Regions from separate parts of the Brevibacillus ruminantium genome, predicted to be linked through region 2. Evidence: riboswitches for the same ligand, from Rfam matches in the RefSeq annotation. Region 2 holds a riboswitch; each other region holds the start of a gene.

Region 1 (7,586 bases), 500 kb from region 2:
GCATCCGTCTTATCGGAATCGATACTCCATCCATTGATCCTTTAGACAGCAAGGAGCTGCCTGCCCATCACTCCCTTCATGCTTTTGACATCCATATTCTTGAAGGACTTTTGCTGGATCATGTCCGGCCAGGCGATTATGAGCTGGTCGCGCTGCCCCTGCCGCTCGTCGAAGCGGACGGAAGTCCCGTGCGTGCTGTGCTGCGCAGTTGGTAAATTCTCGGGATTCCATCTTGTCTGGCAAAACAAGCGGGTGGTTTACGGTCTGCGTGGCATTTGGTTTCATCCCCATGAACAGGGATTGAAAAAGGAGGAAGGGGACATTGACAAAAGAACTGTCAGATTATGAGAAGTACATCCGGACAGAGGAACTGCTCCGCTTGCAAAAAAGAGAGGATCAGCTCGCATGCGAGGATGAACTGACCTTTCAGGTGATTCACCAGATTGCCGAGCTTCACTTCAAGCTGGTTATGCAGTATTTGGATATGGCAAAAGCCGCGATGACCGCCGGGAAGGCTGATGCCGCTTCCGATCAGCTCCGGCGCATGAATCTTCACATGAAGCAGCTGCCCGAAGTATTTGAGATGGTCAAGGTCATCAGTCCTTTTGATTACCATAAGATTCGTCTGGCACTGGGACGAGGCAGCGGACAGGATTCTCCTGGCTTTAATCAAATCCTGCAGGCAGGTCCCACACTTTGGGAGCCGTTTCAAAAGTTAATGGCAGAAAGTGGGCTTACTCCGCTCGAATTGCAGAAACAGCCACAGTCGCACCCCTCCCTGTTTCGCCTGATGCAGGAAATGCTTCAGTTTGATGAAAGCTTCCAAAGCTTCCGCTACCATCATTTGCAGCTGGTACGGAGAATGATCGGACTGGAGACAAACAGTCTGAAAGGGGTTCCCGCACAAGCACTGCAAAAAGGAGTCCGCTTTGAATTTTACCCGCCGCTGTGGAAAGCGATCAGTGAATTGACGGACTGGACCGGCTCTAGTTATCAAGCGAGGCCGCTCGGCGAATAAGCAGACAAAATAATGATGGAAAAAGCGTCCCTTCAGGCGAAACAGCCCTTTGAAGAGACGCTCCTTTTTTATTATTCCAATTTGATTTCAGACCAGATCCGGTCGTAGAGCTTGACGGCATTGCCGATATCTACCATGTATTCTCCTTTTTCCAGCTCGCTCTTCGGCGGGTAGACAGCCGGGTCCTGCAGGATTTCCTTGTCAATCAGTTCATGTGCGGCCAAATTGGGATTGGCGTACGGATAGTGTGAGGAGATTTCTGCGCTAATATCGGGACGCAGCACGAAGTTGATAAAAGTCTCTGCGGTCAGTTTGTTCGGACTGCCTTTCGGGATGACAAAGTTATCCTGCCACAGCTCCATGCCCTCCGCAGGTATTACGGTCAGAATGGAGGGATTTTCCTGGCGTGCGAGAGATGCCTCGGCACCGTAGACGATACCGGCTGCCACCTCGCCAGTCACCAGAAGTGTTTTGGGGCTGTCACTGTCAAAGGCCTTTATATTGGGAAGCAGCTGTCGAAGAAATTCCTTTGACTTTTCCAAAACAGCCGGATCTGTCTCATTCAGCGACTTTCCCTGCATCTGGTTGGCGATCCCGATCATCGAGCGAGAGTCATCCAGTACGACCAATGAATCCTTGAACTCCGGTTTGAGCAGATCGCGATAATGGCTGACCGGCGTAGAAACCTTGTCCTTGTTGATCGCGATCACGACATTTCCCCACATGTAAGGAACTGAAAATGCACCATCGGGATCGGCGGCCCGTTTTAAAAACTCCGGTCCAATGTTTTTGATATTGCTGATATTTTCGTAATCCAGCTTCTCCATCAGATCCTGCTTGCGCATCAAATCAATCATATAATCGCTCGCGACAGCCAGATCATATCCGGATGAATGGACAGCCAGCTTTGCAAACATTTCCTCATTGGAGGAGTAGGTGCTGATATTCACTTTGACGCCGTACTCTTTTTCAAAAGCCTCCAGCACACTGGTCGGGATATACTCAGACCAGATAAAAAGATTGAGCGACTTCGCCAATTTTGGTTGAGGGCTCGTCTCTCCCTTGGCCGTCGTGACACCTGGTCCTGGGTTTTGAGCAGAAGGGGAAGTAGCAGTACTGCATGCAGTCACACCTGTCAGAAGGGCAGTGAGCAACAAGAGCAATACGAGTGGGCTTGTCCAACTTTTTCTAGTCATCTGTATCTCTCACCTTCATTTCCGCTGTAATGAAAGATCGGGAAGGCGTGGTGAGCCGCTCCCGATCTTTTTATACTCAAGTTACGCACTACGATATTTGCCGAAGAGGGGCAGTTTTTTCAATCACATCCCACATCATGCCGCGAGCCTTCAGGCGCTCCAAAAAGGGAAGCGGATCAATCAGCTCGGGAGGGATGCAGCCAGTCGCGCCAAGCAATCCTTGCGCCATCATGTCGACAGCGACGACTGGCGGGATGCCTGTCTGCCAGATCGTAGCCTGGAATTCAGTTTTGAAAAAGACCTCATCATGGTTGGCGATCGTGTACACGTAAACTTCTTTTCGTTTGTTATTCTTTCTGCCTTTGACGAGAGCACCGACAGAGGAATATCCGTGAATTTTGCCTGCCAGGTCTGCTGGTTTGGGCATCGTTGTCACGACTACATCGCGAGGGACAACCTTAATTCCCCTGACGTCAATTTCTTCGTCGCTGTCCAGTCCCAAATAGCTCAGCACTTTGAGCGTGTTGACGAAATCGGGATGGAGCGCGTATTTGAAATCCACGTATTTGCAGCCCTTGGCTCTGCCGATGGTTTCACCGAGGGTGGTGGCTTCCTCGTGCTCTACGTTATAGCAGTCCATCCAGCCGATGGGTTCAGGGAATTCGAACTCCTCTTTATTGGCAAAAGGAGTAGGGAGGTACTGCTCCCCTTTTTCAGCCGTCCAGTAGTTGGGTTTGGCCAGACACTCTTGAATCGCGGTTTGCGGGCTGAAGAAAGAGCAGAAGCCGTCATAGTCGACAACCGAATTATCGGCATCGCGAATCAGGATTTCGTCGACCTCATCGAGCTGATCGACCGCGTAGCGGGCAGCGATATTGGAGAAGCCCGGATCGCAGCCGAGTCCCATGATGCCGAGTATGCCTGCCGCTTTAAATTTGTCGTTCCAGGCCAACTGCTTGCGCAGCCATTGTGGGCCGCAGGAAGCGGTGTCGATATAATGGGTTTTTGTATTCAAGCAAGCTTTCATTACTTCAAAATTGTTTTCGGGTAAACCAATATGCAAGAGCACATCAATGTCCTCTAAAATACTTTGCACACTGTTTACGTCGCGCGCATCGACGCGTTTTACCTGAATTTCCACATCGGTTTCCCGACGCAATTCAGCAGCCAGTTCTTCCGCAGGTCCGATCGAAATATCGGCCAGCACCAGTTTTTTTAAATAAGAGGATTTTGCCAATTCGCAGGCACTTACCTGTCCAACACCGCCAACTCCTACTATTGCGACTCGCATAGAGTCCTCCTTCCATATGGTCACACGTTCTATCTTCGCATTCGAAACAGCCATTTCTGCAAATGCAGATCAATGGTAGCGGGGAATACAATAACCTGATGCACAACATCGATGGGTTCACGCGGACGAAGTCTCATCCAAACAACCTCCTTCTGCCGTTACAGGCAGGAAATAGTTTTGCGCAGCTAAGTGGGACGATGGTGCAAATATATGGGCAAAGGCCTTCGCATCAAGTTCCACCTCCTTTCAAAGAAAACAACGGGGGTATACGGTCAGCCTGATGATCTTAGCTAACTATATTCGTCATAGCTGGCGTCCCATGCGCAAGGGAAAAGAAAAAACATAATCAGATTTTTCTGAATATAATATGCAAGAATAGTTCCAACGAAAGTCAGCGGGTTCACCCTTTTTCGCTAGCGGGTTTTGCGATCACTAATTTATCAATCATGAGAATTTTGACGGAAATCTTTATCAAAAAAGAGAATTTTTCACCCTGCTGTTTTCCAGAGGAAGCAAAGCATTGTTGTGAAAGGTCAGAAGAATCAGTTGACGCGGTGACAAGAATTTCTTACAATGTTTTCTACAGGAACATACGAATCTTATCCAGAGTGGCAGAGGGACTGGCCCGATGAAGCCCGGCAACCGTTGCAATATCGCGACAAGGTGCCAATTCCTGCAGGACACGAGGTCCTGACAGATAAGAAGCGGGAGCATCCTCTCTATGAATGCCAACCTTCTTCTTACTGGAGAAGGTTTTTTTATTTTCCAATTTCATACTTCTTTCTTATCCAGAGAGGTGGAGGGACTGGCCCGATGAAGCCCGGCAACCGTTGCGTATTTCGCGACAAGGTGCCAATTCCTGCAGGACGTGATGTCTTGGCAGATAAGAAGGGGTCCCGTTCACGACGAGCCTTCTTCTTATCCGAAGAAGGTTTTTTACTGTACCCAATGACGAGAAAAAAGGAGTGGGCATGATGAGTACGGAGGCAGTAAAAGTGGGCTTGTTAGGTGTCGGAACAGTAGGGGGCGGGGTGCTAAAGACAATTCGCCTGCAGCAGCAAAAGCTGTCGGAACGGTTGGGCCGACCCGTTGAAATCGTCAAGGCGCTTGTACGTGATCCCGGAAAGAAGCGGACTGTGGAGCTCGATCACGATCTGATTACCACCCGGTTTGAAGAAGTCTTGAAATCCGATGTGGATATCGTCGTCGAAGTAATGGGCGGGGTCGAGCCTGCTTATGAATATGTGCGGGCATTGATCGAAAAGGGCTGTCATATCGTGACGGCCAACAAGGAATTGCTCGCGAGGCACGGTACGGAACTGATTCAATTGGCGAATCGCCACCAGGTTCAGCTTGCTTACGAGGCGAGTGTGGCTGGGGGCATCCCGATTCTCGGAGTCCTGCGCCAGTTTTTGCGGACGAATGATATCTCGTCCGTCAGTGGTATCTTAAACGGGACGACCAATTTTATCCTCACCCAGATGGAGCAGGCCAAGCTGCCTTACCATGAAGCATTGAAACAAGCGCAGGAATTGGGCTACGCAGAAGCGGACCCCAGCTCTGACGTGGAAGGCTGGGATGCTTTGTACAAATCCTATATTTTGGCCCAGCTTGTCTTCGGTGAAGCCCTGCCGCTCAATCAGGCACGCAGGAGGGGCATTGATTCCCTGCATCTCGGACAGCTCACACTGGCTCATGAGCTGGGATACCGGATCAAGCTGCTCGCTCAAGCCACGAAGGCGGAAGGAGGCGTTCAGTTGTCGGTCAGCCCCACCCTTTTGCCTCTCGATCATCCTTTGGCACAGGTACAAGGTGCTGATAATGCGGTACAAGTTTCGGGAAATATCGTGGGTGATCTGCTTTTCATGGGGAAAGGAGCGGGAGAGTTGCCAACCGCAAGCGCCGTCGTGGAAGACCTTGCCTATTTGCTTACGCAGCGCTTTTCCCCCCACCCGCTTTGGCGCGAGCGACAAGGAAATCATGGTGTGGGAAAAGAAGGCACATGGAGTTTTGTCTACCTGGAAAGCACGGGCTTGCAGGGGACGCCGGAGCAGATTCTTCATTTTTTGAACCTGGGAGGTGTTTCCATAGCGAAGCAGCGAATACAGTATGACTGGGCAAATGTGCTGCGAATCGGAGTGATTGCCCGTGGCTTTACCGATGAGCATAGAGCAGCCCTGCAGCGTGATTTTGGCATCCAAACAGACGTATTCCCTGTAATCTCCAGGGGAGAAGAGCAGGACATATTGGGTGCAAAAGGGAGAGAGGTCGATGGAAAAGAGATACATTTTGGCTATTGATCAGGGGACGACCAGTTCCAGGGCCATATTATTTGACAAAAGCGGGAGCGTCGCAGGTGCGGCTCAGAAGGAATTTACGCAGCTCTTCCCGCAGCCGGGCTGGGTCGAGCATAATGCCATGGAGATCTGGTCTTCCGTAGTCGGCGTGATCGGGGAGGTGCTCGCCAATCACAATGTCTCCGCAGCAGAAGTAGCGGCGATCGGAATCGCCAACCAGCGGGAAACGACGGTGGTATGGAACCGGCATACAGGCATCCCGATCTATCATGCCATCGTCTGGCAATCCAGACAAACCTCGGCGATATGCGAGAAGTTGAAGCAGCAGGGGCATGACGAGCTGTTTCGGCAGAAAACAGGTCTGCTCATTGACGCCTATTTTTCCGGGACGAAGGTAAAATGGATTCTCGATCAGGTGGACGGGGCACGTGAGCTTGCGGAGCGGGGCGATCTGTTGTTTGGGACCATCGATACCTGGCTGATCTGGAAGCTGTCGGGTGGGCGAGCCCATGTTACCGACTATACCAACGCTTCGCGGACGCTGATGTACAACATCTTCGAACTGAAATGGGACGACGAGCTGTTGACGATACTCGGCATACCGCATTCGATGCTGCCGGAAGTAAAAGGCAATGCAGAGGTGTACGCTGCGACGGACAAGGACCTGTTTTTCGGTGCCGAGGTACCCATCTCAGGGGCGGCGGGCGATCAGCAGGCAGCTTTGTTTGGGCAAGCCTGCTTCGCTACTGGCATGGCGAAAAATACATACGGTACCGGCTGTTTTTTGCTGATGAATACGGGAGAACAGGCAGTCCGCTCGGCGCATGGGCTGTTGACTACGATTGCCTGGGGTCTTGAGGGAAAAGTGGAGTATGCACTGGAAGGAAGCGTGTTTGTCGCAGGTTCGGCAGTTCAGTGGTTGAGAGACGGCCTTCGCATGCTGAAAACCTCTGCGGAAAGTGAACGGTATGCCACGGCCGTGCCATCGACCGAGGGTGTGTACGTCGTCCCGGCATTTGTCGGTTTGGGAACGCCGTATTGGAACAGCGACGTGCGCGGAGCGGTTTTTGGACTGACGCGCGGGACCCAAAAGGAGCATTTCATCCGCGCCACACTGGAAGCACTGGCCTATCAGACCAAAGACGTCGTCATGGCGATGGAAGCTGATGCCGGTATTCCGCTGACCAAGCTGAGAGTAGACGGCGGCGCTGTCATGAATCAGTTTCTGATGCAATTCCAAAGCGATATCCTGGACGTTCCGGTGGAGCGGCCGCAGATCCATGAGACGACCGCGCTGGGAGCCGCCTATTTGGCTGGCCTGGGTGTAGGCTTTTGGAAAAGCAAGGAGGAGATTCAACGCAACTGGCAGTTGGATCAAACCTTTGCCCCGGCACTTAGCGAAACGCAGAGAGAGGCCCTCTATGCGGGCTGGAAGAAAGCAGTTCAGGCAGCGCTGGCATTTTTGTAAGTGTTTTCATTGACAGTAAATGAAATGTATGGTTATACTTTAGAAAAGTTGATCGGTTTGAAATGACATACGGTTAGGCGGAGAAATCGGAGAAAACCCTTACCCGTAAACACATTTCCTTAAGGGGAGGAGTGTGTTTATCGTCGGAGGGGTTTTCTTTTTATTTGTCTTTTCAAACGATTCGGTCAACAGAAAAAACAGAGAAGAAAGAGGGTCTGGCAAATGGTAAAGAAATGGCTGAATGTCGTAGCAACGGCAGCTTTGTTGTCTACGGTCGTGGTGGCTGGTTGTTCTTCCGGGGATTCGGGAACACCTA
Region 2 (7,586 bases):
ACGATAGCGACGCGGCTTTGCGCGAGCTTCTCCTGTCCCGCGCGGCCGATCGGGGCAAACAGGATTTGACGGGAATAGCGGGTTTGCAAAGAGGTTAGCTCCTTTCTCCGTCATCCGGGAACGCAGTTGGATTCCACGGCCCTTGCTGGTGGCCCTTCCACTCGCTGCCGTCTTCCCAGATTTCCTTTTTCCAGATAGGGACGATCTGCTTCAGTCTTTCGATAGCATACTCGCCCGCTTCAAAAGCCGCTTTTCGATGAGGGGTGGCCACTACGGCAATCACCGCGATTTCTTCGATGTCAAGCTGACCGATGCGATGATGCATCGCCACCTGCGCTTCGGGCCAACGCTCCTCGATTTCAGCGGCAATCTGTTTCATTTTTTCCACGGCCATCGGCTCATACGCTTCATAAGCGAGAGAGACGGTCCGCTGCCCTTGCGTAAATTCCCGGACGGTTCCGACAAAGGAGAGAATGGCACCGGCCCGAGGATTGGAAACCAGCTTCATCAATGCGTCCACCCGCAGGGGCTCAGTCGTGATGGCGAAGCGAGGATCTTGGCCGCCGCTGACTGGGGGAAGAATCGCGATTTCGTCACCAGCCTGGATCGGTTTATCGGGTGTTGCGTACTCCTGATTTACAGAGATGAAACAGCTTCCCAGAAGCGAAGACAAGGCGGGATACTGCGTGGATACAGCCAGCAGGAGGTCCTGGACGGTGGCTCCCTCTGGCAGGGTAAGCGAAATGCTCCGCGTGCCTGCCCGCTCGGCCAAACCCGCAAATAACAGTACGGAAATTTGCATCTGACACTCCTCGTTTCCCAAACGATAATAAATGAAGAAAAAAGTGAATCTCTCTACCTGTGAAGATATCATAATTGCAGGGAACTGCCAAATGCCGGTGTGTTCTTTTCAGCAGATTGGCGATTGATTTCTGCCAGTGTCGCAGGTAAGGTTAAAGTAGCAGCCCGCAGAAAAGACAGCAGGGCATCGCAGCTTGAGCGGATACCCCGCAAACAGAAAGGAAAATCAAAAGAGATGAGCGACCAATTGACCCATTTCAACGAACAGCAGCGCGCCCAAATGGTGGATGTGTCCGACAAGGATAATACCAAACGCGAGGCGCTGGCTGTCAGCAAAATTACGATGAAGCCGGAAACCCTGGAGCGCATTCGCGAGGGACAGATCGCCAAGGGAGATGTACTGGCAGTCGCGCAGGTGGCTGGAGTGATGGCCGCCAAAAAAACCTGGGAGATCATCCCGATGTGTCATCCGCTTCCGCTCACCGGAATCGATATCCGTTTTTCCTATGAAGACGAGATGACGCTGGGAATTGAGGCGACCGTCAAAACGACCGGGAAAACCGGCGTAGAGATGGAAGCATTGACCGCAGCCTCTGCTGCCGCACTCACCGTCTATGATATGTGCAAAGCGATGGATAAAGGCATGGTCATCGGGCCTACTTATCTGGAGCGAAAGACCGGCGGGAAAAGCGGAGATTTCTATCGGAGCGAGGCCTAACCCGAGATGAACCGATTATGGAATTCCTATCCGCGCAGCATTCGGCTGTTGGCCATTGCTGCCGTTATCCATTCTACAGGCATGGCCTGTATCTGGCCGTTGGTCACCATCTACATCCACGATGTCCTGGGAAAGTCGCTTGCAGTGGCGGGCGGCGTGCTTATGCTGAACCAGGGGGCATATCTTGTGGGCAGTGTGGTTGGCGGCTTTCTTTTTGACCGCTGGGGAAAACTCCTGACCTTATGCGCTGCCACGGTGGGAGCCGTAGCAGTGGCGATCGGACTTGGGTTCACCACAGACTTCTCGGTTTATACCGTCTTGCTTCCTTTGAACGGATTTTTCTCCGGCATCATGTTTCCTGTGCTGAACGCCCTGATTGGCCTGTTGTGGCCGGAGGGCGGCCGCAAGGGTTTAAACATGGTCTATGTCGCCCTCAATATCGGAGGCGCGATTGGTGCAGGAGCTGCCGGAATCTTGGCAAGCATCTCATTTGCCTGGACGTTTTTTGGCAATGCCGCGCTTCAGGTGGCTGTGCTTGGTCTGTTTCTCATGTTGAGCCGTGCCGCGGATATCGAGCATGGTCCCGTAAAAGACCGGAGACCAACACCAGAATCAGCGGAAGGCTTGGATAGTCTGGATCGCCCGGCAACCATGGACAGCCATTCGGCCATCCACGCCACCCGGTCTGTAGCCTGGATGGCTCTCGGCTTTTTATCCATGGGCTTGTTGGTCTGCTGGATCATTTACGTGCAGTGGACAACGGTGCTGTCTGCGTACATGCAGACGCTGGGCATCTCGCTGAAACAATACAGCCTGCTGTGGACATTGAACGGCGCCCTGATTCTTTTGGGACAGCCGTTAATCGCCTGGGTGATCAAGCATGTCGCCCAATCCTTGAAAGCGCAGATGCTGCTGGGCGGCTGTCTCTTTTCGCTGTCCATGCTGATCCTGTCGCAGACGACTGTTTACGCTGGCTTTTTTGCAGCCATGTTTGTCCTAACGCTGGGAGAAATGCTGGTATGGCCGGCTGTTCCGACAATCGCTGCGGAGTTGTCGCCTCCCGGCAGAGAGGGCATGATTCAGGGGCTGGTTGGCGGCGTTGGTTCGGCAGGACGCATGGTGGGACCGCTTATGGGAGCCGTGGCCTTTGAAGTGCTGAAGGCACAGGGATTGTTTTATGCGATGGCGGCCTTTGCTTTGCTCGCAGTGGTCTGTTTTGGGGTGTACACCTCCTTTATTAAGCGGTCGGAGCTGTCGGCGGCACTTACCGTCCAAAAGCATTGACACATGATTGAAAGGTAGCCTGCACGCTCCTTAGTATGGGGAGCAGGATGGTTTGTATGGTTCTTGACACCTCAGTATTCACTCAAGTAGTATGAAAGCAATTCAAATGAATACGAATTCTGTAACCTTATCCAGAGAGGCGGAGGGACTGGCCCGATGAAGCCCGGCAGCGGATTCGCGATGGAATACCAACGCGGGTGCTGTGCCAATTCCAGCAGGAGCCTACCTGACAGATAAGAACGCGGACTTTTACCGCCCCTTTTTCTGTACAGGAAAAGGGGCTTTTTCACTGAATCGGTACGGATAAACTTCCGGGGCTTCTTTCTGATACAGCAAGAAAATCATTCCGTTAACTCGCGTTTGCGATACGAAAAAGGAAAGGAAAGAAAAAACGAATGCGCATTCAACCCTCTGCTATGATTGACCGGCTGCCGACGCAGTTTTTTGCGACGCTCGTAGCCAAAACAAACAAGGCCATTGCGGCTGGACATGACATCATCAATCTCGGGCAAGGAAATCCCGATCTGCCGACACCTGCGCATATTGTGGAAGAGCTGGGCGTGCAGGCAGCTCGTCCCGTCCATCATAAATACCCGCCATTTAGCGGCAGGCTTGAATTGAAGCAGGCTGTCGCTCACTGGTACCGCGAAGAATTCGGCGTGGAGCTGGACCCGGAGGAAGAGGTAGCGATCCTGTTCGGCAGCAAGACCGGTTTGGTGGAGATTTGCCAGGTGCTGCTCAACCCGGGAGATGTCGCCCTGGTCCCCGATCCGGGCTACCCGGATTACTGGTCTGGCGTTGCCGTAGCAGACGGCCGCATGGTGATGATGCCGCTTCGGGCAGAGAACGCGTTTCTCCCCGATTACGGCAAGCTCCCAGCCGAAGACCTGGAAAAAGCCAAGCTGATGTTTCTGAACTACCCGAACAACCCCACAGCGGTGAATGCGCCTGTGGAATTTTTCGAAGAGACAATCCGTTTCGCGCGCAAGCATGAGATCGTCGTCTGCCATGACTTTGCGTACGGTGCGATCAGCTTTGACGGCAAAAAGCCGGTCAGCTTCATGCAAGTACCGGGTGCCAAAGAGGTGGGGGTTGAGTTTTACACCTTGTCCAAGACTTACAACATGGCAGGCTGGCGCGTCGGGGCGATGGTCGGAAACAAAGAGCTGGTGCGTCTGATTAATTTGATTCAGGACCATTACTTCGTCAGTATGTTCGGTGCGGTCCAGATGGCAGCGGCCAAGGCGATGACGGACTCCCAGCAGTGCGTACGCGATCTGGTCAACGTTTACCAAAGCCGCCGCGACGTCCTGTTTTCCCAGTTACACCGGATCGGCTGGCAGGCCAAGCCTTCAGAGGGGTCGTTTTTTAGCTGGCTGCCCGTCCCAAAAGGGTTTACATCGGTAGAGTTCTCCGATTTGCTCCTGGAAAAAGCTCACGTGGTCGTCGCGCCCGGCGTCGGCTTTGGACCGACGGGCGAGGGGTATGTGCGGGCAGCACTTCTGTCTAATGAAGAACGGCTGGCAGAGGCAGTGCGGCGGATTGAGAAGCTGGGGCTGTTTGTTCGCTAGGCGTGCTAGTGGTCTCTAGGTTACTTGGTCACGTTGCCGAGGGGCCGCGGTGGCAAGAAGCCCGTTTCCAGGCTCCGCTCCGGTCTTCGTCCTGCACGGGAGCATAGACTGTCCGCTCCCCAATGATCCCGAGGAAATCGCAAAACTCGCGCAGCATAGCTTCTCAGCAAAAGGCCCGGAGCGCTCATGGCTCCGGGCCTTTATGATGGCGTGATGGAATGCAGGTGCTGCCCACGACCAGCTTCACGGATTAGGCGGGATCGGCACTTGCCAGTTCAAATCCATGTACCTCGTTTTGACGGTTTGCAAAGCGAGCGTAAGCTTTTGCGGAGGCTGCTGCATTCCTTTGACAATGAGGGTTTGGACCAACACGACCCCATCGGGTGAATTCTTCATGTGCGTTTTGCCAAAATCGGTCTGGACGTCGAAGCGCTTGCCGCTCTTGTCATACAGATTCCAGTAGGGGAAGCTGTCCAGTTTACCCAAGCCCTTCAGCTCGATCGTCCAGACGGGCTCCTGCGTTTCTGGGTCCATGCCTTTGGCCATGTCGGTGATCGTGAAAGTCTCTTCCAGCTCTCCGTATGTTTTTGAGACAGGCTGCTGCTTGAGGCTATCAGGAGAGTAGGAGATGGAAAAATCTGCTGGCTCGAGCAATTCCACTCCATCCAGAACGAATGTCAGTTCTTCCGGCTGATCAGCAGGCACATACGAGCCATGCCAATTTATTATGTCAGGATCGATTCCCCGGACATCGCGGGACTGGGTAAAGGAGATCCGTCGGCCTTGTTTTTCGTTTGGCTCATATTCGGACTTGGCGACGACGTTTCCGCTTTGATCGACGATATGGTAAAAGAAGCGGTGAGTGCCGAACTCCCGTATGCTGTCAGCGTCCGTTCTTCCAGTCGGCGCCGCAGCCATTTCTCTCAGTTGCTTCTTCTTCTCCGGCGTAAAGCTGGTCGTCAGGTCAATCCGGGTGGCACTGGGAGCGTAGACTACCTTGTCGAAGGTAAAGACAATACCCTGTGGAGACTCATAGATCGCGTTGACCGGGACACTTTTCGTCGCCGCCATGCTTTTTTGGATATTAACGGGTATATCCAGCTTCCATACTGCTTTTCGCGGTTCATTGCTTCCGAAATGACTGATGTCAAAATGCAGGACTAGCTCATTTGGCGGGTTGTTCAATGAAAACAGAAAATCCGCATATTGATCGCCGCGTCTGAAGATTTGTGGCCCGCTATTTAGGATGTTCCCTTGCTTGTCGGTGAGGTAAATATTGTTACCGTTGTAATGAGGGATAAACAGGTCAGGCAGAATCTGTCCGGTTTCATCCTCCAGGACATACGTGGCGACGAGCCGCGTGGGATCTGCGATGATCTCCTTGACGCGCAAAGTCACCCCCTGATCAGTTGCTGCCATATTTACCGGGGTGTTGAAGCCTTGCTCTGCTGCCTTTTTCAATCCCAGCTCTCCGCCGATTCTACTGACAAACGTTGAAATGTACGCGGCAAAGGTAGGGGAGACAAACATGCCGAGCGAAAATGCCACGAACAGCGCGGCAATCGATGCTGCTGTCATACGAGCCCATCGCTTTGATCTTTGTACAGGAGTCCTGCTGCAAGCGTGTCGCGAAGGCGCTGAATTGGTTTCCATTTCGACCGGGCTTTCTGTGGCTGGGTAAGGCTCCAATTGATTCATGATGCCGGCGGTAAAATCATCTGTTAAAGGAGAATAGGGCACAGCCTGTTTCAGGACGATCGCTTCCGCCGCAAGCTTATCCCGCATGACTCTGCAAGCGGCGCAGTCCAGCAGGTGTGTTTCAATCTCAATGTTTTCACTTACGCTCGTTTCTTTCTCCACATAGCGTTCCAGCTTTTGACGGATCTCATAGCACCTCATGCAAGCCGCCTCCTTTCTCTGCCGATTGGAAGTAATTTCGCAACCGCTGCTTGGCTCTGTGCAGCCTGATTTGCACTTGGTGCAGGGGGATCTCCAGGATGTCGCTGATCTCCTGATAGCTAAGCTCGTCTACGTAGCGCAGCAGTAGGACAACCCGGTACTTTTCCGGCAGTTGGCCAATCAGTTCATGCAATTCCGAGGCGTGTTCTTCCTGCAGATACATCGTTTCCGGACTATTCCCGTCCGAGAGCGTATTCTCCTCGATTTCTACGAGAGAGACTTGCTTCTTTTGCAGCGAACGCTGCGTGTCGACATAGACATTGACGGCAATCCGGTACAGCCAGGAGGAAAATTTCCGGTTCTCATCATAGCTGTGCAAATACCGGTAAGCGCGGATGAAGCATTCCTGCGCCAGATCCTGGGCATCGTGCGGATTGCCGGTCATCCGATACAGCAGGGAAAAGACCTTGTTCCTGTATTTATTGATCAGGTGGGCGTACGCCTGCTTCTCGCCGGACAAGACTTGTCTGACCCACTCTTTGTCTTCCTCCATTCCCGATCCTCCCATGAGTCTGAAAGTAGTCACTCATTTGCTACTACTGTCGGTTATCGATCTATGTTACATAATAATTTCCTTTTTTTAATTTTTTTTTTTGCAGGTGTAAGGGAATGGATAGTGCTTCGGTAGTAAAGGGGTGAAACGACAAATTGAGAAAGGGAAGTGAATCGCGATGAAACAAATTCAAACGGTTCTGCTGGCGACAGCGACTCTGTTGGCGGGAAATACTTTTACAGGAGATGCCCTGGCTTTGGCCCAAGCTGCAGCCACTCAATCTACGCCGGAATCCGGCGATCTCATCATGGACTTGACCCCGGCCGAAGCAACCAAACAGGCAGGATTTTCTGTCAAAGTGCCAAAGTACCTGCCGGAGGGCAACTATTATCCGACACTGTCCTATAAGCGCTCAGCCAGCCAGGTAGTCATCTCTTACCACGGGAATGCGGGCAATCCGTTCTTCCTGCGAATCCATCCGGGAGAAGCCGCAAAGGAACGGGGAGAGTTGAAGGAGGTGTCTTTTGCCAAAGGCAAAGCGTACATGGGAAAACAGCCCGATAAATATGACAAAATGAACGTATTCATATGGGAAGAAGAAAAAGGGCTTGTTTACGAGCTTGCCAGCGGACTTTCTGCCGATGAACTAAAAAAAATCGCCGAGTCCGTCGATGTGTGGGACCCGGCTGTGATCGAATGGCCGGAAGTGAAGGGGCAGGCTGAGACTACCCAAGAGCTGACTCGGGAAGAAGCTGAGCAA
Region 3 (7,586 bases), 1.2 Mb from region 2:
TTGTCATGAACAGGCTGTAGGCATGCATACCTATCAAAAAGGACAGGGAGAAACGGCAAAATGATGCCAAACATCCGGATCTGGGCTGTTTGCAGGAAGGTTTTTCAGGAAAACAGAGGGGATTGGAAGAAAAATGATAAAAAATGGGGTTTTTTTCTTACTTTTTGCAACCATTTCGTAGGTTTTTCGGTCTATAAAGGAAATGTTTTGAAATCATAGTTGTTATCTGGCAGGAGGATGCGGCATGATTTTATTGTATGAGAAAAAATGGATTTCACAGTCCGCTTTTTGGACGAATCCTTTCGGAGGAGTGTGATTTCATCCGCAAGCAAGTAGCAGCAATCGAGTAATGCCCTTTATTATCTGTTTTGCAAGGAGAAAGGAGATGTGCCGATATGGTAAAACGTTCGTTTGTCTGGTTTTTTGTCCTTAGCCTTTGTTTTCAAGCCCTGTTTGTTCCTGCCGTCTCGGCCGCCTATTATGAGGATGTCCAGGGGCATTGGGCACAGAGGGAGATTGAGGAGCTAAGCAATGTGAACGTATACCGCCTCAAATACGGGAATTTTTATCCCGACAACCCGATGGCCAGGGGAGAAGCGCTTGTGCTTTTGAACCGTGTGCTGGAGAGCGTCTACGGTCCTCTCGGAGTGGCGAAGTCGAATTCCCACATCGATCATCGTTATTCCTATAAGCAGGAAACCGAACAACTGGCTGCAAACATGCATGTGATGCTGAATGTCCAGACCGGCTTTGTCAATTCCTTTGACCCCGGTGACAGCATGCTTTATTATCTGCACTTATCCGAACGCGGCGGCATGAAGCAGCCGCAGAAAAAGAATGGCGACTGGTGGCTGTCTGATGAATATTTGCATAAGCCCCTGACGAGGGAAGAAGCGAGCATGATTCTCTTCCACGTGCTTGCGCCCTACAAGATGCGGACCTCCAACTTTCGAGTAGATGAGGTAGAGCCTTATTTTTCCGGCTATTACCAGTGGAAGCAAGATCGGAAATACGTCGATACGGATTCTCCGTACGCGGCCGCGATTGCTGACTTTAACCTCTTTGTCAGCGAAAAGACATTTGAGCCGAATAAACAGATGACGCGTGCCCAGTTCGCGGTTGTTCTGAAACGTCTCTATGATTTCTGTAAAAACGATGCGCCCAAGCAGTTCCATGACACTGCGGCAAAGCAAAAAGCGATCACCAATCTCTTTTTGACGGCAGCCGATCGGGCCTATCAGCAGCGAGATCAGGAGCAGATTGACCAGTTCTTCAGCAGAAGCGCCCAGCGCACACTGGAGGAGATTGCGCCGCTTCCGCTTCATGACTACGCGGGAAATCTGACACTGAACAAAGATGAAAACCATCCCAACCGTCTCTGGGCAAAGGGCAGCTACCAGCATCCGTTAACGGGCAGCTACCAGGTCACTTACATGTTGGAGCCAGCTTCGTCCAATCATTACGGCTGGCAGGTAACCAAGATCGAATACCAGCAAAAATAAAAATGCCGGTTGACAGGGGGGAAAACAGCGATTATATTCTGTATATACAAAAGGTTTTGATACAAGAATATGACTCTTATCCAGAGAAGGCTGAGGGACTGGCCCTATGAAGCCCGGCAACCTAGCGCGAAAGACACCGATCTTTCGAGCCAAGGTGCTAACTCCAACAGGTAGAAATACCTGACAGATGAGAGGTGCGAATTAGTTGGAATTCTGCCCCTTTCATTTGGAAAGGGGTTTTTTGGTGGGAGAAAATGATTTCATGTTCCGGTTTCAGGACTGAAAAGCGCATCGTTTTATCTTTAAAAGGGGGTTTTCCGATATGAAAAAGAAGTTTGGTGTGATTGGTGCACTTGTCCTGTCTCTGTCACTGATGCTGACGGCTTGCGGTGGCGGCAACAGCGCTTCCACAGGAAATAGCGGAGGAGGCAGCGGTTCCGGGGAGAAGCCCAAGCGTATTGCTCTCATCATGCGGCAAAACGTCGGTACCTTCTCAGCCCAGTACATCGCCGGTGTGAAAGCCGAAGTAGAGAAGAATGGCGGAGAGTTGTCCGTCTTCAATGCAGATACAGATCTCGTGAAAATGGCTTCCAATCTGGATGCGGCAGTCAATCAGCAATTTGACGGCATTCTGATTGACCACGGTACGGCCGAAGCCCTGCAGCAGGGTGCCGAGAAGGCCGTCAAACAAAACATTCCGCTGGTGCTGTTTGACACCGATATCAAACTGCCGGGCGTGCCGGTCGTCGAGCAGGATGACCAGAAGCTGGCTGAGCTGAGCCTGGAGAAGCTGGCAGCCGATAACGGCGGTAAAGGAAGCATCGTGAAAATCTGGGTAGCGGGCTTTGCTCCAATGGAAAAACGTCAAATTACCTATGAAGGCTTCCTGAAGAAATACTCGGACATCAAGGAAGTGGCTGCTTTCGGAAGTGCCACCAACAACACAGCGCTGGACACACAATCTCAAATGGAAGCGATCCTGAAGAAATACCCGAACAAAGGGGATATCACTGCTGTATGGGCGTCCTGGGATGAGTTCGCCAAAGGAGCGACTCGTGCGATTCAACAGGCTGGACGCACCGAGATCAAAGTCTACTCGATTGATTTGAGCGATGAGGACCTGCAATTCATTCAGGACCCGGCTGCCTCCTGGGTCGCCACTGCAGCCGTAGACCCGGGCAACATTGGACGCATTCAGGCGCAAACCGTCTTCCAGAAAATCAAAGGCGAGCAAGTGCCCGACAACGTGAAGCTGAACCCGGTGCTGGTTCAACGCGAGGATTTGCCGACAGACAAGAAAATTACGATGGCCGATCTTTCCGAGTACGTAAAAGAGTGGGGCAAGTGATGTACGCATAAATCGTTAGCTGTTTCCCGTTGATGGCGAATCAACGGGTTTCTTCCTTAAAAGAGGGGAGGTTTCCGACATGACAACCTTGCAAATGAACGGCATATCCAAATCATTTTCGGGTGTGCCTGCGCTCCGATCCGTCGACTTTGATCTGAAGGCAGGAGAGGTACATGCCTTGCTCGGAGCAAACGGGGCCGGGAAAAGTACGTTGATGAAGATTTTGACAGGCGCCTATGAAGCGGACGAGGGGTCAATCATGATCGACGGGCAGCCTTCCTCCATCCAATCGCCGCAGGCTGCCAAAGCACTGGGAATCCAATGCGTCTACCAGGAGGTGGATACGGCGTTGATTCCGTACCTGAGTGTGGCGGAAAATATCCTGCTGGACCAGCAGATTCAGACAAAGGGACTGATCAACTGGCGCCGTTTGTACGAGCAAGCGGAAGCGGTCTTGAGTCAGTTCGGCTTTTCCATCCCGGTAAAAAAGCTGGTGGAATCCTGTACGCTGTCGGAAAAACAGCTGATTTTGATCGCGCGCGCAGCCGTGCAAAAGGCCCGGTTCATTATTTTTGATGAACCGACGGCACCGCTCAGCAATCACGAGACGGAGCGGTTGTTCCAGATCATCGAACAGTGCAAACAGGCGGGAATGGGCATTATCTACATCTCACACCGCTTGGCGGAAATCTTTGAAATCTGTGACCGGATTACGATTATGCGGGATGGACAGCGCATCTCCACGAAAGCGACAGCAGAAACAAACATGGATGAGGTCATCGCCTCCATGCTGGGCAAAAGCTTCTCCGAGGAGTTTCCAAAAACGGTGGTTCCCATCGGAGAGACGATCCTGGAGGTGCGAAATGCCAAAGGGGGCAAAGTGCGCAAAGCGGACCTGCATGTCCGCGAAGGCGAGATCGTCGGTGTGGTCGGTCTCGTCGGAGCGGGGAAAACCGAACTGGCCCGCCTGCTTTTCGGTGCGGATGAGTGGGAGGACGGAGAGCTTCGCGTAGACGGGCGTACGCTCCGCCCTCGCTCGCCGAAAGAGGCTGTGGAGGCGGGCGTGGTCCTGGTGCCGGAAGAGAGGCGCAAAGAAGGGATTTTCGTCGAAGAGTCTGTCGCTCGCAATCTGTCAGTGGCGTCGCTGGCCAAATGGTCGAAGCGCGGGTTTGTACAAAAAAGAGCGGAGTTGGAGCAAGCGGAAAACATCGTTCGGACACTGGGGGTAAAAACAGCCGATATACGCCAGCCAGTCGGCCATTTGAGCGGGGGGAATCAACAGAAGGTGGCCATCGGCAAATGGCTCCAGACGGATGCCCGTCTCTTTATGTTCGACGAACCGACCAAGGGCGTTGACGTCGGAGCCAAGAGCGATATCTACCGGCTGATCGGATCGCTGGCGGCAGAGAAAAAAGGCATTCTGTATTTCTCCTGTGAGTTCCCCGAGGTGCTGGGGATTGCCGACCGGATTCTCGTCATGTTCGAGGGACAGATCGTCAAAGAGTTTGGCCGGGAAGAAGCCACACAGGAGTCCATCATGTATTACGCAAGCGGAGGTGGGTAGAATGGAAGCAAGAAAACTGAACTTGTTCGATTTTGTTTATAAATACGGGACGGTTGCCGTGGTTGCCATCGTCATTCTGCTCTTTAGCCTGACCAACCCGTATTTTTTTACCTACGGAAATCTCACGGATATTCTGCGGTCCATCTCCATTGTGACCTTCGTGGCAGTGGGTGTGACCTTTTCCTTGATTGTGGGCGGCTTTGACCTGTCCGTCGGGTCGACCGTATCTCTGACCACGGTCGTCTCTGCGTCGATGATGGTCTGGTACGAGCAGGGAGCGGCGGCTACATTGATCGTCCCGATCGCCCTGGCCATTCTGGTGGGACTGATCAATGCACTTTTGGTCGTGAAAATCCGGATTCCCGACCTGCTGGCCACGCTGGCTATGCTCTATATCGTCAACGGCGTCCACATGACCTATTCCAAGGGGTATTCCATCTACGCCAACATGCCGATGGAAGATGGAACGACCGCACCCGGCAAGTTCCAGGACTGGTTTCTCTGGCTGGGCCAGGGCGAAATCCTTTCCGTGCCAGTGCCTGTCGTGCTCACCTTCCTGCTTGTGCTGGTGACACATATCTACCTGACCTATACCCGCCAGGGGCGCATGCTCTACATGACGGGAGGCAATGTGGAGGCTGCCCGCCTGTCCGGGATTCCAGTCAATCGCTACCGCACGCTGGCCTATGTACTCTCCGCGCTGTTCGCCGGGCTGGGCGGAATGCTTTTGGCTGCGCGGATCGGTACGGGGCAGGTCAGCAGCGGAGGCTCTTTGCTGATGGATGCCGTGGCAGCGGCGTTTGTCGGGTTTTCCGTCTTTGGTGCAGGCAAGCCCAATGTTTTCGGTACCTTTGTGGGGGCGATTCTGATCGGTGTCCTGCTCAATGGCATGACGATGCTGAACCTTCCTTATTACGCGTATGATATTGTAAAGGGGATCGTTCTGGCGCTTGCTTTGGCGGTTACCTATTATCAATTGAGACGAAAGCGTTCGTAGTGCGTGAGCGCGGGAGCATGGCTTTGTTCCTTCCCTTGTGGGGAGTGACAAAGCCTTTTTTCATGTGTGAAAGTGTTGAAATATAGAAGGAACACAAGTTCCAGTGTACCCGTAACGATTAATTAGCATTGGAAACGGGGCCGCAGTGAGAAGAAGCATGTTTCCCTGCTCAGCTCCGTATTCCGCCCGCAAGGAAGTATGACTGTCCGCTCCGGAGTGATTCGCGGGGGAGACGCAAAAGGAGTACCGCTCCGAGGTCATCCCACGTTGCGCTCCTTTTTCCCGCGAATCCCCCCTCCGCTGAGCAAGGGCTCCACAGTCGCAACGCAGGGAAACATGCTTCTTCATGAGCCGGAGTTTTTCAAAAATTTGTGGGCAAAAGCTTTGATGCAAAATGAAAAATGAAGAAGAAAAATACCAGGGTAACGTCGAAATGGACGAGACTTATTTCTTATTCTCTGAAAAAGGTAAACGGAACATCACCGAACGCAAGCCGCTTAAACGTGGTGGCAAAGCCAAATATCTTGGTATCAGCAACGACCAAGTGTGTGTACTGGTTGCCCGTGACCGACAGAAAATGACTTACTCTGGCGTTCTTGGACGCAGACGGATTCGGACAACGAAATTGGATGAGGCGATTAGTGATCATTTACCTGACTCAAACGCGCTTTGCACCGATTCGTGGAGGGCATTCAATTCGTATGCGAATTCAAAAGCGTTGCTCATTACTGTAATTGCTTTTCATAATTAAAAAAGTGAGAAGTAGCACTATGTTCGGAGAAGAATCATGTTTCCCTGCGGTGCGACTGTGAAGCCCAGCTCAGCGGAGCAGCGTTTGGCGGGAAACAGGGGCGTAACGTGGGATGACCTCGAAGCGCTGCTGCTTTTACGCACCCCCGCCAAACGCTGTGGAGCGGACAGTGAATCTTCCCCGCAGGGCGGAATACGGAGCTAAGCAGGGAAACATGATTCTTCTCACCGCGGCTGCGCAGCACGGAAACATGATTCTTCTCACCGCGACTGCGCAGCACGAAAATACTCCCTCTCTGGATAACCATAGTCAAATATTCAAGAGAAAAGTAAAGAAAACGCAGATAAATTTCGATGTTCCCCTTAGAATATTTTATATTTTCATACTTTAAAAACAATAATGTATCATATATAATGGATTTACCAAAAGAAGGGAGTGTTGTTCCATGCAGCTTCTCGATTCCTATCTGGAGTCAGGTCTGATCGGTATGGCAAGAGGAGGAAAACAGGGATGGTTTTATGCCCATTTCGGCGCCGCCCTGTTGGCAGGGTATTTCATGAACCAGGAGCATGATCTCCCGGAGCATGTAAGGCGGGGCATCGAACAGATTGGAGAAGGCTTTCGGCGGAACAACCCGGAATGGTACCTGCCCCTCAACGAGCCAAAGACAGATCCTGCCTTGCTGGAGAGAGTGATCAACGGGCTGGCGGTCAACACCGAAAAGCTGACGTCATCCGGACACGGCTTTGCTCTGGGCGTTCTCGCACTGAAAGCCCTGCGGCAAAGACCCGACCTGATCACGCATGAAGTGGTGGAGGGATTGGTCCAGGTATTGGACGATACGACCCGGGACAGAGCCAATCGCTATTGGGGCATCCGCAACTACCAGGAGGTAACCGAAGCAGATATCGCCGAGGATTTTCCTCCCTACGCAGACACACTGGAGATGGCAGAGCGCACCTTTGGCGAGCTGCATACCGTGGTAGCCGGACGAAAAATTGACGGTGTCATGTACCATTTTGCCGGGGAGATCGAACATAGTGTCACATTTGCCCAAGCGCTGACCGATCTGGAGCGATTCGGCTACACCGATCTGGTGAAAGCGGGCATGGTCAACCACCGCATCCAGATGTACCTCAATCGCCAGATGCCCGAGGAGCTGCTGAGTGAACAGGTGCGGCAGCCGCTCTTTACCTCCGTTCTTTCCCTGGAATACTGGAGCAAAACCTACCAAGACCCGCATGCCTTGAAGGTGCCTTATGCAGCCATGGATCTCCTGCGCCGGCTGCCTGAAGAGAAGCGAGAGGAAGCGGAATACGGCGTGTGCAAGCTTTTGACGATCATGAAGTAAGAGAGGCAGGGGATGTGCTGCAAAATGGCACATCCTTTTTGTTTTGGAAAATCATACTAAGGCGGCATGACTT
Region 4 (7,586 bases), 500 kb from region 2:
CGTGTCTCCAAAGATTTGGTCAACTTTACCCAGCCGGGAATTGAAGTGGGGAGCAGTGGTGCGCAGGTCGGTCTTTTGTACGGCAAAATTCAAATGGAAATGCGGGAGCGGATCGGAGGAGATAGGCAGCGGGTGGGGAGCTTTGAAACGACCAATGTGCTCTACAAGGTTTCAGCCCGGCCTGTCTGGAATAACGGCTTCCGCGAGAAACACTTATTCTTTCTCTTCCCGCTGGAAAACACTCCTTCGCAGGATCACTCATATCGGCGTGATCCGGCGTGGTCTACCCTCGAAAAATTGCCGGAGGGTACCGTATCACAGCTGGCGATCTCTTTTGACCATTTGATGAGCCTAAGAGAGCTTTATCAATTCCTGGCGCCTTATGACCTGGATCTGACCTGGCTGGCAGTAGATACCGGACAGGAACGCAAACATGAAATGGCAAAAGAAGGCGTTGTTTTACTGTCTGCGGGTGAGATTTGGGGATATCCGGAAAATGGTCTTGACTTCGGGGAAGTTCCGATTATCGTCAGAGGGGAGGAGGAGCGCCGCACGGCTGCCTACGTGGCGGAGATGAAATACCTCGCGGAGCAGAAGCGCTTGAGTCAGTCGATTGCCGAGAGCCTGATTTTCCAAAGAGAGGGGGCGCAGATACAGGAGCGCTATCAGTACCTCGAGGAAAACGGCGTAAAAATCTATGGTGTCGTAGTGACGGGAGCAACCAAAGAACTGCTCAGGCTCAAACAAGAGCCTTCAATTACAGCGGCATTTCTGGGGAAAATAGACTGGTGGAATTTGAATCACCCCAGTGCCTCTGGAGAGCAAAACAGCTGGTGAAACGAACTGCCACGCGTACACGCAGAGCCAAGTCGATGACGAAGGCGAAAGCGGTGCGGCTTCCAAAAAAGAGTGTTGACAGCGTGCATTGGCGCGTGTATGATTCAAACTAAATCAAAACTGCATACGTTGGATACCTTATCCAGAGAAGGTGGAGGGACTGGCCCGATGATACCCGGCAACCGACACAGCGCTTGCTTGTCAGCATGTTTGACAGCGAAACAAAGCGATGTGCACGGTGCTAATTCCTGCAGAAGCAAAAGTATTCTGGAAGATAAGGGGGAGACGACACGCATAGCGCGTACGATACGACCTCTTTTCTTCGGGATAAGAGGTCTTTTTTATGTAAAAAACGCCCTCATGACCGTTTTGTCTGGATTCGTTGAAAGAGGCATCGCTGGACATATATAAAATGATAATGGGAGAGGAGAATAAGTCATGGCGTATCGTGCGTTGACTGAACAAGAAGCAGTAGAGTATGTGAAAGAATTGCCCGGGCTGTTTGAAAAGGGAGCCACCCTGACTTCCCATGAGATCGGCGACGGCAACCTCAATCTGGTATTCCATATCAAGGAGGAAGCCACAGGCAAAAGCGTGATTGTCAAGCAGGCTCTGCCCTATGCGCGCGTCGTTGGTGAATCGTGGCCGTTGACGCTGGATCGTGCCCGCATCGAAAGCGAGGCCCTGCGCACCCAGTATAAATTCGTACCTGACCTGGTCCCGCAGGTATATCACTTTGATCAGGAGCTGGCCTTGACGGTCATGGAGGATTTGAGCGATCACATCCTGATGCGCAAAGGCTTGATCGAAGGAAACCGCTACCCTTATTTTGCCAAGCAAATCGGCCGCTTTCTCGCACATACGCTCTTCTTCACCTCAGACTTGGGCGCACATCCCTACGAGAAAAAAGCGCTTGTCAAAACATTTGTGAATCCGGAATTGTGCAAAATTACGGAAGACTTGGTATTTACCGATCCGTACGAAAATGCATCGACCAACAATTTCAATCCGCTGATCAAAAAAGAAGTGGAGGAGATCTGGAAGAATAAGCCGCTTAAGCTGGAAATCGCCAAGCTGAAGCTGGACTTCCTGACCCGGGCCGAAGCGCTGCTGCATGGCGATCTTCATACGGGCAGCATTTTTGTCACCGAGCAATCTACCAAGGTGATCGATCCGGAATTTGCCTACTATGGTCCGATCGGCTTTGATATCGGCGCTGTCGTCGCCAACCTGATTCTGAACTATGCGGGTCAGCATGGACTTCAGTCTGACAGAGGAAAACGGGAGGAGTACCGCGAATACCTGTTGACGACGGTGGAGGATGTCTGGAATGAATTTGTCTCCCAGTTTGTCCAGCTGTGGCATAAGCAGGCGAAGGAGCGCAGCGCCCACGTAGAGGGGCTTTGGCAAAGCTATGTAAACCGGCTGATTCAGGACACCGCCGGGTTCGCTGGCTGTAAAATTCTTCGCCGTGTGATCGGACTTGCGGGAGTGGCAGACCTAAACAGCATTCAGGATGATCAGACCCGTGCGGAAGCCGAGCGTCTGGCGCTGCGCATCGGACAGGAACTGATTCTGAAGCGCAGCAGTATTGAAGAGTCGACCGATATCACCGATATCGTCCGGAATGTTACCACACGATTTGATCAGGAGGCAGCAACGGCATGACTACATCAAGTGAAGTATTTGCACCGGTAAAGTGGGAGGGAGACGCACTCCTTCTGCTCGACCAGACGCGTTTACCTGTTGAAACGATAGTGCTTACCATCGAAACGGCAGAGGAAGTATGGGCGGCGATCCGTCATTTGCAAGTGCGCGGAGCTCCGGCCATCGGCATGGCGGCAGCATATGGCCTTTACCTGGGTATACGTCAGCTTGAAGCGGCAGATGCAGGAGCCTTTCGGGAGCTGCTGCACCAGCGAGCAGATTACCTGGCGACTGCGCGCCCCACTGCAGTGAATCTGTTCTGGGCGCTGGACCGCGTAAAAGCCCGGATTGACCAAGAAGGCGAAAAGCCGGTAGATGTCCTGAAAGCGGCAGTTCTGGACGAAGCACTGGCCATCCAGCGCGAGGATGCAGAGGTTTGCCGGACGATCGGGGAGAATTTGCTCACTCTGCTCAATGACGGCATGGGCATCCTGACGCATTGCAATCCGGGGGCGCTGGCAACGGCAGCCTACGGAACGGCAACCGCCCCTTTTTATCTGGCCAAAGAACGCGGCTGGAATCTTAAAGTTTACGCCGATGAAACAAGACCGGTGCTGCAGGGAGCAAGACTGACGGCTTATGAGCTGCAGCAGGCGGGCATTGATGTTACGCTGATTTGCGACAACATGGCTGCCATGGTCATGGCCCAGGGCAAGGTACAGGCGGTCATCGTTGGAACGGACCGCGTAGCGGCAAACGGAGATGTCGCCAATAAAATCGGCACCTACGGAGTAGCCGTTTTAGCCAAGGCTCACGGGATTCCGTTTTACGTAGCCGCTCCGCTTTCTTCGATTGATCTGGAGACCGCGACGGGAGCGGAGATTCCGATCGAAGAGCGTCCGGCCGAAGAGATTACACATGGCCTCGGCAAACAGGTAGCGCCGGATGGTATCCAGGTGTACAATCCTGCCTTTGACGTGACGCCAGCGGCCTATATTACCGCGATTGTAACGGAGACCGGTATTTTCAAACCAGAGGAAATCGGCAAAGCCAAACCATAGGATCTGTTCGAGAGAGAAGCGCCCTGCACCGGGGCGCTATTTCACTTTCAGCATAGGGAGCTTTTGGTGAACATTTTTCATGTCAAGAGGATTTTATGACAAGGCAGCGAAGGCCTTACCTGGCTGATAGCTGACAGTTGGTGAAGGCAAGGGCAGCGAGGATGAAGAAAGAGGGGGAAGCGAAGTATGAGGGTCATACCGATGACAGAGTATGCCGTTCTGAGACGTCTGGAGCTGACAGATGCAGAGGAGATGTTTTGGCTGACGGATACGAACCGGGCACATTTGCGTCAGTGGCTGCCGTGGCTGGATCATATCAAAACGGTAGCGGATACGGGGCGCTTTATTTCCGCCACATTGGATCAGGATATGCGCAACCAGGGAACCCACTTTGGCATCTGGTACAACGGACGCTTGGCTGGGACTGTGGGGGCACATAACATTGACTGGAATAACCGGAAAACCTCTCTTGGATATTGGCTGGGCGCGCAGTATTCCGGTCACGGATTGATGACGGAGGCTGTATCGGCCTATCTCGATCACCTCGTCTTCGGTGTCTGGAATCTGCATAGAGTAACCATCCAGGCAGCGACGGAGAACGCTAAAAGCAGGGCGATTCCCGAGCGGCTTGGCTTTACTCTGGAGGGAATCATGAGAAGCAATGAGTTTCTCTACGATCATTTTGTGGACCATGCTGTCTACAGCATGCTGTCCAACGAATGGCGCTAAATCTCCAATAAGAAAAACTTGGATTGAAAAGAAAATTTGGGTAAACTAAAGCAAGAAGTCTCAGGCTCCGCCAATCGGAATGGCGGAGCCATGTTTTCTCCAAAGGACGATTATGAAGGAAGAGAGGGACAGACGACGTGAAAATATGGCGACAATTGTCCTGGTTTTTCAGAAAATATTGGAAAAGGTATGCGGTCGGGATTGCTATTCTCTTTCTTATCGATTTGCTTGTACTCTGGCCGCCGCGCCTGATCGGACAAACGGTCGATCAAATCCGCAACGGCTCCCTCACGATGTCCGCTTTGACTACAACCGTTGTTATCTTGCTCCTGATCGGGCTTGCGCTGTATGCCCTCCGCTATTTCTGGCGCTACCTGCTGTTTGGCGGCTCCTTGATGCTGGAGCGGTCACTCCGCGAGCGTCTGTTTGGCCATTTGACCATCCTCTCCCCTTCGTTTTACTCACGGCGCCGCTCCGGTGATCTCATGGCGCTGGCTACCAATGATATCCCTGCTATTGAACAGACAGCCGGAATGGGCGTGCTTACGCTTGTCGATTCCCTGTTTGCGACAGTGCTGACACTTACCGTGATGATGGTCGCCATCGACTGGAAGCTGACGCTGGCAGCGCTTTTGCCGATGCCGTTTTTGGCGTGGTCAACGGCGTATTACGGCAAGCTCCTCCACGATCGCTTTTACCTGGCACAAGAGGCATTCGGCGAAATGAACGATCATGTTCAGCAGTCGGTATCCGGCGTCCGTGTGCTGCGAGCCTTCGTGCAGGAGGAGCAGGATGTAGAATCCTTCCGACGGGTCAGTGAAAAAACCATGGAGCGAAATATCAGCGTTTCCCGGATCGACGCTCTGTTTGAACCGACGATCGGGATTATTATCGGCTTCAGCTTTCTCATCGGGCTGGGATACGGCACCTATCTGGTCTTCTCCAGTGCGATTTCTCTCGGCGATCTGGTTGCCTTTAACCTGTATCTCGGACTGTTGATTTGGCCGATGTTTGCTTTCGGCTGGCTGATGAACATTCTCCAGCGCGGTAGTGCCTCTCTCAAACGGTTGTCCGAATTCTTTGCCGAGCAGCCGGAAGTGAAAGAGGAGAAACAAGTGATCGACGCAGTGTCGAGCAGTACGATAGAGGCACGGTCTTTCACCTTCCACTATCCCGGTTCAGAGAAGGCCGCCCTCTCCGATATCAGCTTCTTGCTTCGGGAAGGAGAGACGCTGGGAATCGTGGGACGGACAGGAAGCGGGAAGTCAACACTGTGCCGCGCTCTCTTGCATCAGTTTCCGATTCCTCCAGACTCCATGCTTGTAGGCGGCTACCCCCTGGAACAAATATCGCTGTCTGCCCTGCGTGGAAAAATGGCCTACGTTCCGCAAGAACATCTGCTGTTTTCCCGGACGATTGCGTCCAATGTCGCATTCGGTAAGCCGGACGCAACGAATGAAGAGGTATGGCATGCGCTTTCTTTGGCCGAGATGAGAGAAGATCTGACTCAGTTCCCTGCCGGTCTTGATACGATGGTGGGAGAAAAAGGCGTCACCCTCTCCGGGGGACAAAAACAGCGAATCTCGATTGCCCGGGCGCTTCTCATGGAACCAGACATCCTGATTTTGGACGATTGCCTGTCCGCAGTGGATGCCCGGACGGAGGAAAGCATCCTGCGCCACCTGCGAGAGGAACGGCATGGAAAAACAACGATCATTACTGCCCACCGGCTTTCTGCTGTCCAGCATGCGCAGTTGATTCTGGTGCTGGACGAAGGTCAAGTGGTGGAGCGAGGAACGCACGACCAGTTAATGGCGGAAAACGGCTGGTATGCGCAGCAGTACCGCCGCCAGCAGATGGAACAAGACGCAGCAGGCTAGAGGGCAGAGAGGGGAAAGGTGAAAGGTGAAATGAACGGGCAAAATGTATGGAAGCGACTGGCAGAGTATGCGCTGCCTTTTCGCAAACAGATCGTCGGGGCTCTGCTTCTGCTCCTGCTCGGAACGGCTGCGGAGCTGGCCGGCCCCTTTTTGGCCAAAGTCATGATTGACAATCATATTCTGGCGATTCATAAAACCTGGTATCGCTTTGAACAACAACCGCTTACTGCCGAAGGAAGCGAGCTCGGCGTGCAGCTGGCGGACCGCTATTACATCAGGGAGGACTGGCTGGGCTCTTTGCCTGCTGACCAGGAGAAAAAGGGCAGCAGGGCCCAGATCGTGACCGAGGGAACGAGCTACTACATGCTGGATCGAGAGCTGACAGAGGAGGGAGAACCCCGAATCGAGCCGTTGTCGGCGAGCGAGGGCAGAGATCGGGTGGAGGCGACGCTGGTTCGCTCTGGGCAGGTTATTGACCGGGTCCAGGGAATTCGGTTGACAGCAGATGAGGTAAAATCTCTGTACAGCAGTGAAATTCCTCCGATACTGCTGCTGGCGGGAGGCTACGCTGCCCTGATTTTGCTCAGTGCTCTTTGCAATTACATCCAGATCTTAACACTGCAAACAACCGCGCAGCGCATCATTCAGCGCATGCGGATGATTTTGTTTACCCATCTGCAGAAATTGCCGGTCTCCTATTTTGACAAGACGCCGGTCGGGCAAATCGTCTCCCGGGTCAGCAATGATACCGAAGCAATCCGGGAGCTGTACGTCAGCGTTCTGGCCACCTTTGTGCAGAACGGCGTGTACCTCATCGGGATTTTGATCGCTCTGTTTATCCTGCAGCCGCAGCTGGCGCTGTTCTGCTTTCTGAGTGTACCGCTGCTCATAGGTTTGGTCATTACCTATCGCTATTACAGTTCTCGCTACTATACGATTATCCGCAGCCGGCTGAGCGATCTGAATGCGACGATCAATGAAATGATCCAGAATATGACCATCGTTCAGGCGCTTCGCAGGGAGGCTGGCGTCCGGGCAGAATTTGAGAAGGTAAACGAGGAGTATTTCCAGACGCGCATCAAAGAAAACAACCTGGAGTCGCTTCTGCTCAGACCCGCAGTGGACCTGATCTGGAAGATCGCTTTGACAGTCATCATCTGGTATTTTGGTTCCGCTTCTTTTCACAGCGTCATTTCGTTTGGAGCGCTGTTTGCCTTCGTCGATTACATCGGTCGTTTTTTTGAGCCGATCAACATGATCATGAACCGTCTCTCCCAGCTGCAACAGGCAGCAATCTCCTCTCAAAGGGTTTTTGATATTCTGGATACGCCTGCCGAAGAGAAGAGGGACGGGCAGGACATGCAGCGTCCGCGCGGAGAAGTGGTTTTTGAGCATGTCTCTTTTGCTTATCAAAACGAGCAATACGTGTTGA

Evidence for each region. Region 2 has a riboswitch for S-adenosylmethionine ahead of NDK47_RS07740 (pyridoxal phosphate-dependent aminotransferase). Riboswitches for the same ligand answer to the same signal wherever they lie in the genome.
Region 1: linked by a shared signal. The riboswitch ahead of NDK47_RS10275 (homoserine dehydrogenase) and the one ahead of NDK47_RS07740 (pyridoxal phosphate-dependent aminotransferase) in region 2 are both predicted to bind S-adenosylmethionine.
Region 3: linked by a shared signal. The riboswitch ahead of NDK47_RS02345 (sugar ABC transporter substrate-binding protein) and the one ahead of NDK47_RS07740 (pyridoxal phosphate-dependent aminotransferase) in region 2 are both predicted to bind S-adenosylmethionine.
Region 4: linked by a shared signal. The riboswitch ahead of mtnK (S-methyl-5-thioribose kinase) and the one ahead of NDK47_RS07740 (pyridoxal phosphate-dependent aminotransferase) in region 2 are both predicted to bind S-adenosylmethionine.

What each region holds. Positions count from the first base shown of each region.
Region 1 covers NZ_CP098755.1:2,103,075-2,110,660, forward strand. Annotated here, with positions in the region: gene kynB (arylformamidase) at 1-215, shown strand, start outside; gene NDK47_RS10260 (tryptophan 2,3-dioxygenase family protein) at 323-1,018, shown strand; gene NDK47_RS10265 (polyamine ABC transporter substrate-binding protein) at 1,090-2,214, opposite strand; gene NDK47_RS10270 (saccharopine dehydrogenase family protein) at 2,303-3,505, opposite strand; SAM riboswitch class I at 4,102-4,209, shown strand; SAM riboswitch class I at 4,287-4,395, shown strand; gene NDK47_RS10275 (homoserine dehydrogenase) at 4,480-5,805, shown strand; gene glpK (glycerol kinase GlpK) at 5,777-7,270, shown strand; gene NDK47_RS10285 (extracellular solute-binding protein) at 7,493-7,586, shown strand, end outside.
Region 2 covers NZ_CP098755.1:1,605,222-1,612,807, forward strand. Annotated here, with positions in the region: gene NDK47_RS07720 (ThiF family adenylyltransferase) at 1-89, opposite strand, end outside; gene moaD (molybdopterin converting factor subunit 1) at 95-802, opposite strand; gene moaC (cyclic pyranopterin monophosphate synthase MoaC) at 1,037-1,519, shown strand; gene NDK47_RS07735 (MFS transporter) at 1,526-2,803, shown strand; SAM riboswitch class I at 2,928-3,043, shown strand; gene NDK47_RS07740 (pyridoxal phosphate-dependent aminotransferase) at 3,199-4,374, shown strand; gene NDK47_RS07745 (DUF4179 domain-containing protein) at 4,618-6,273, opposite strand; gene NDK47_RS07750 (RNA polymerase sigma factor) at 6,260-6,826, opposite strand; gene NDK47_RS07755 (DUF4367 domain-containing protein) at 7,005-7,586, shown strand, end outside.
Region 3 covers NZ_CP098755.1:437,318-444,903, forward strand. Annotated here, with positions in the region: gene NDK47_RS02340 (S-layer homology domain-containing protein) at 396-1,502, shown strand; SAM riboswitch class I at 1,576-1,696, shown strand; gene NDK47_RS02345 (sugar ABC transporter substrate-binding protein) at 1,825-2,850, shown strand; gene NDK47_RS02350 (sugar ABC transporter ATP-binding protein) at 2,930-4,414, shown strand; gene NDK47_RS02355 (ABC transporter permease) at 4,416-5,411, shown strand; partial or broken gene NDK47_RS02360 (transposase) at 5,821-6,132, shown strand; gene NDK47_RS02365 (hypothetical protein) at 6,199-6,366, shown strand; gene NDK47_RS02370 (hypothetical protein) at 6,608-7,513, shown strand.
Region 4 covers NZ_CP098755.1:1,108,050-1,115,635, forward strand. Annotated here, with positions in the region: gene NDK47_RS05365 (anti-sigma factor) at 1-837, shown strand, start outside; SAM riboswitch class I at 973-1,118, shown strand; gene mtnK (S-methyl-5-thioribose kinase) at 1,276-2,505, shown strand; gene mtnA (S-methyl-5-thioribose-1-phosphate isomerase) at 2,502-3,545, shown strand; gene NDK47_RS05380 (GNAT family N-acetyltransferase) at 3,732-4,274, shown strand; gene NDK47_RS05385 (ABC transporter ATP-binding protein) at 4,412-6,154, shown strand; gene NDK47_RS05390 (ABC transporter ATP-binding protein) at 6,185-7,586, shown strand, end outside.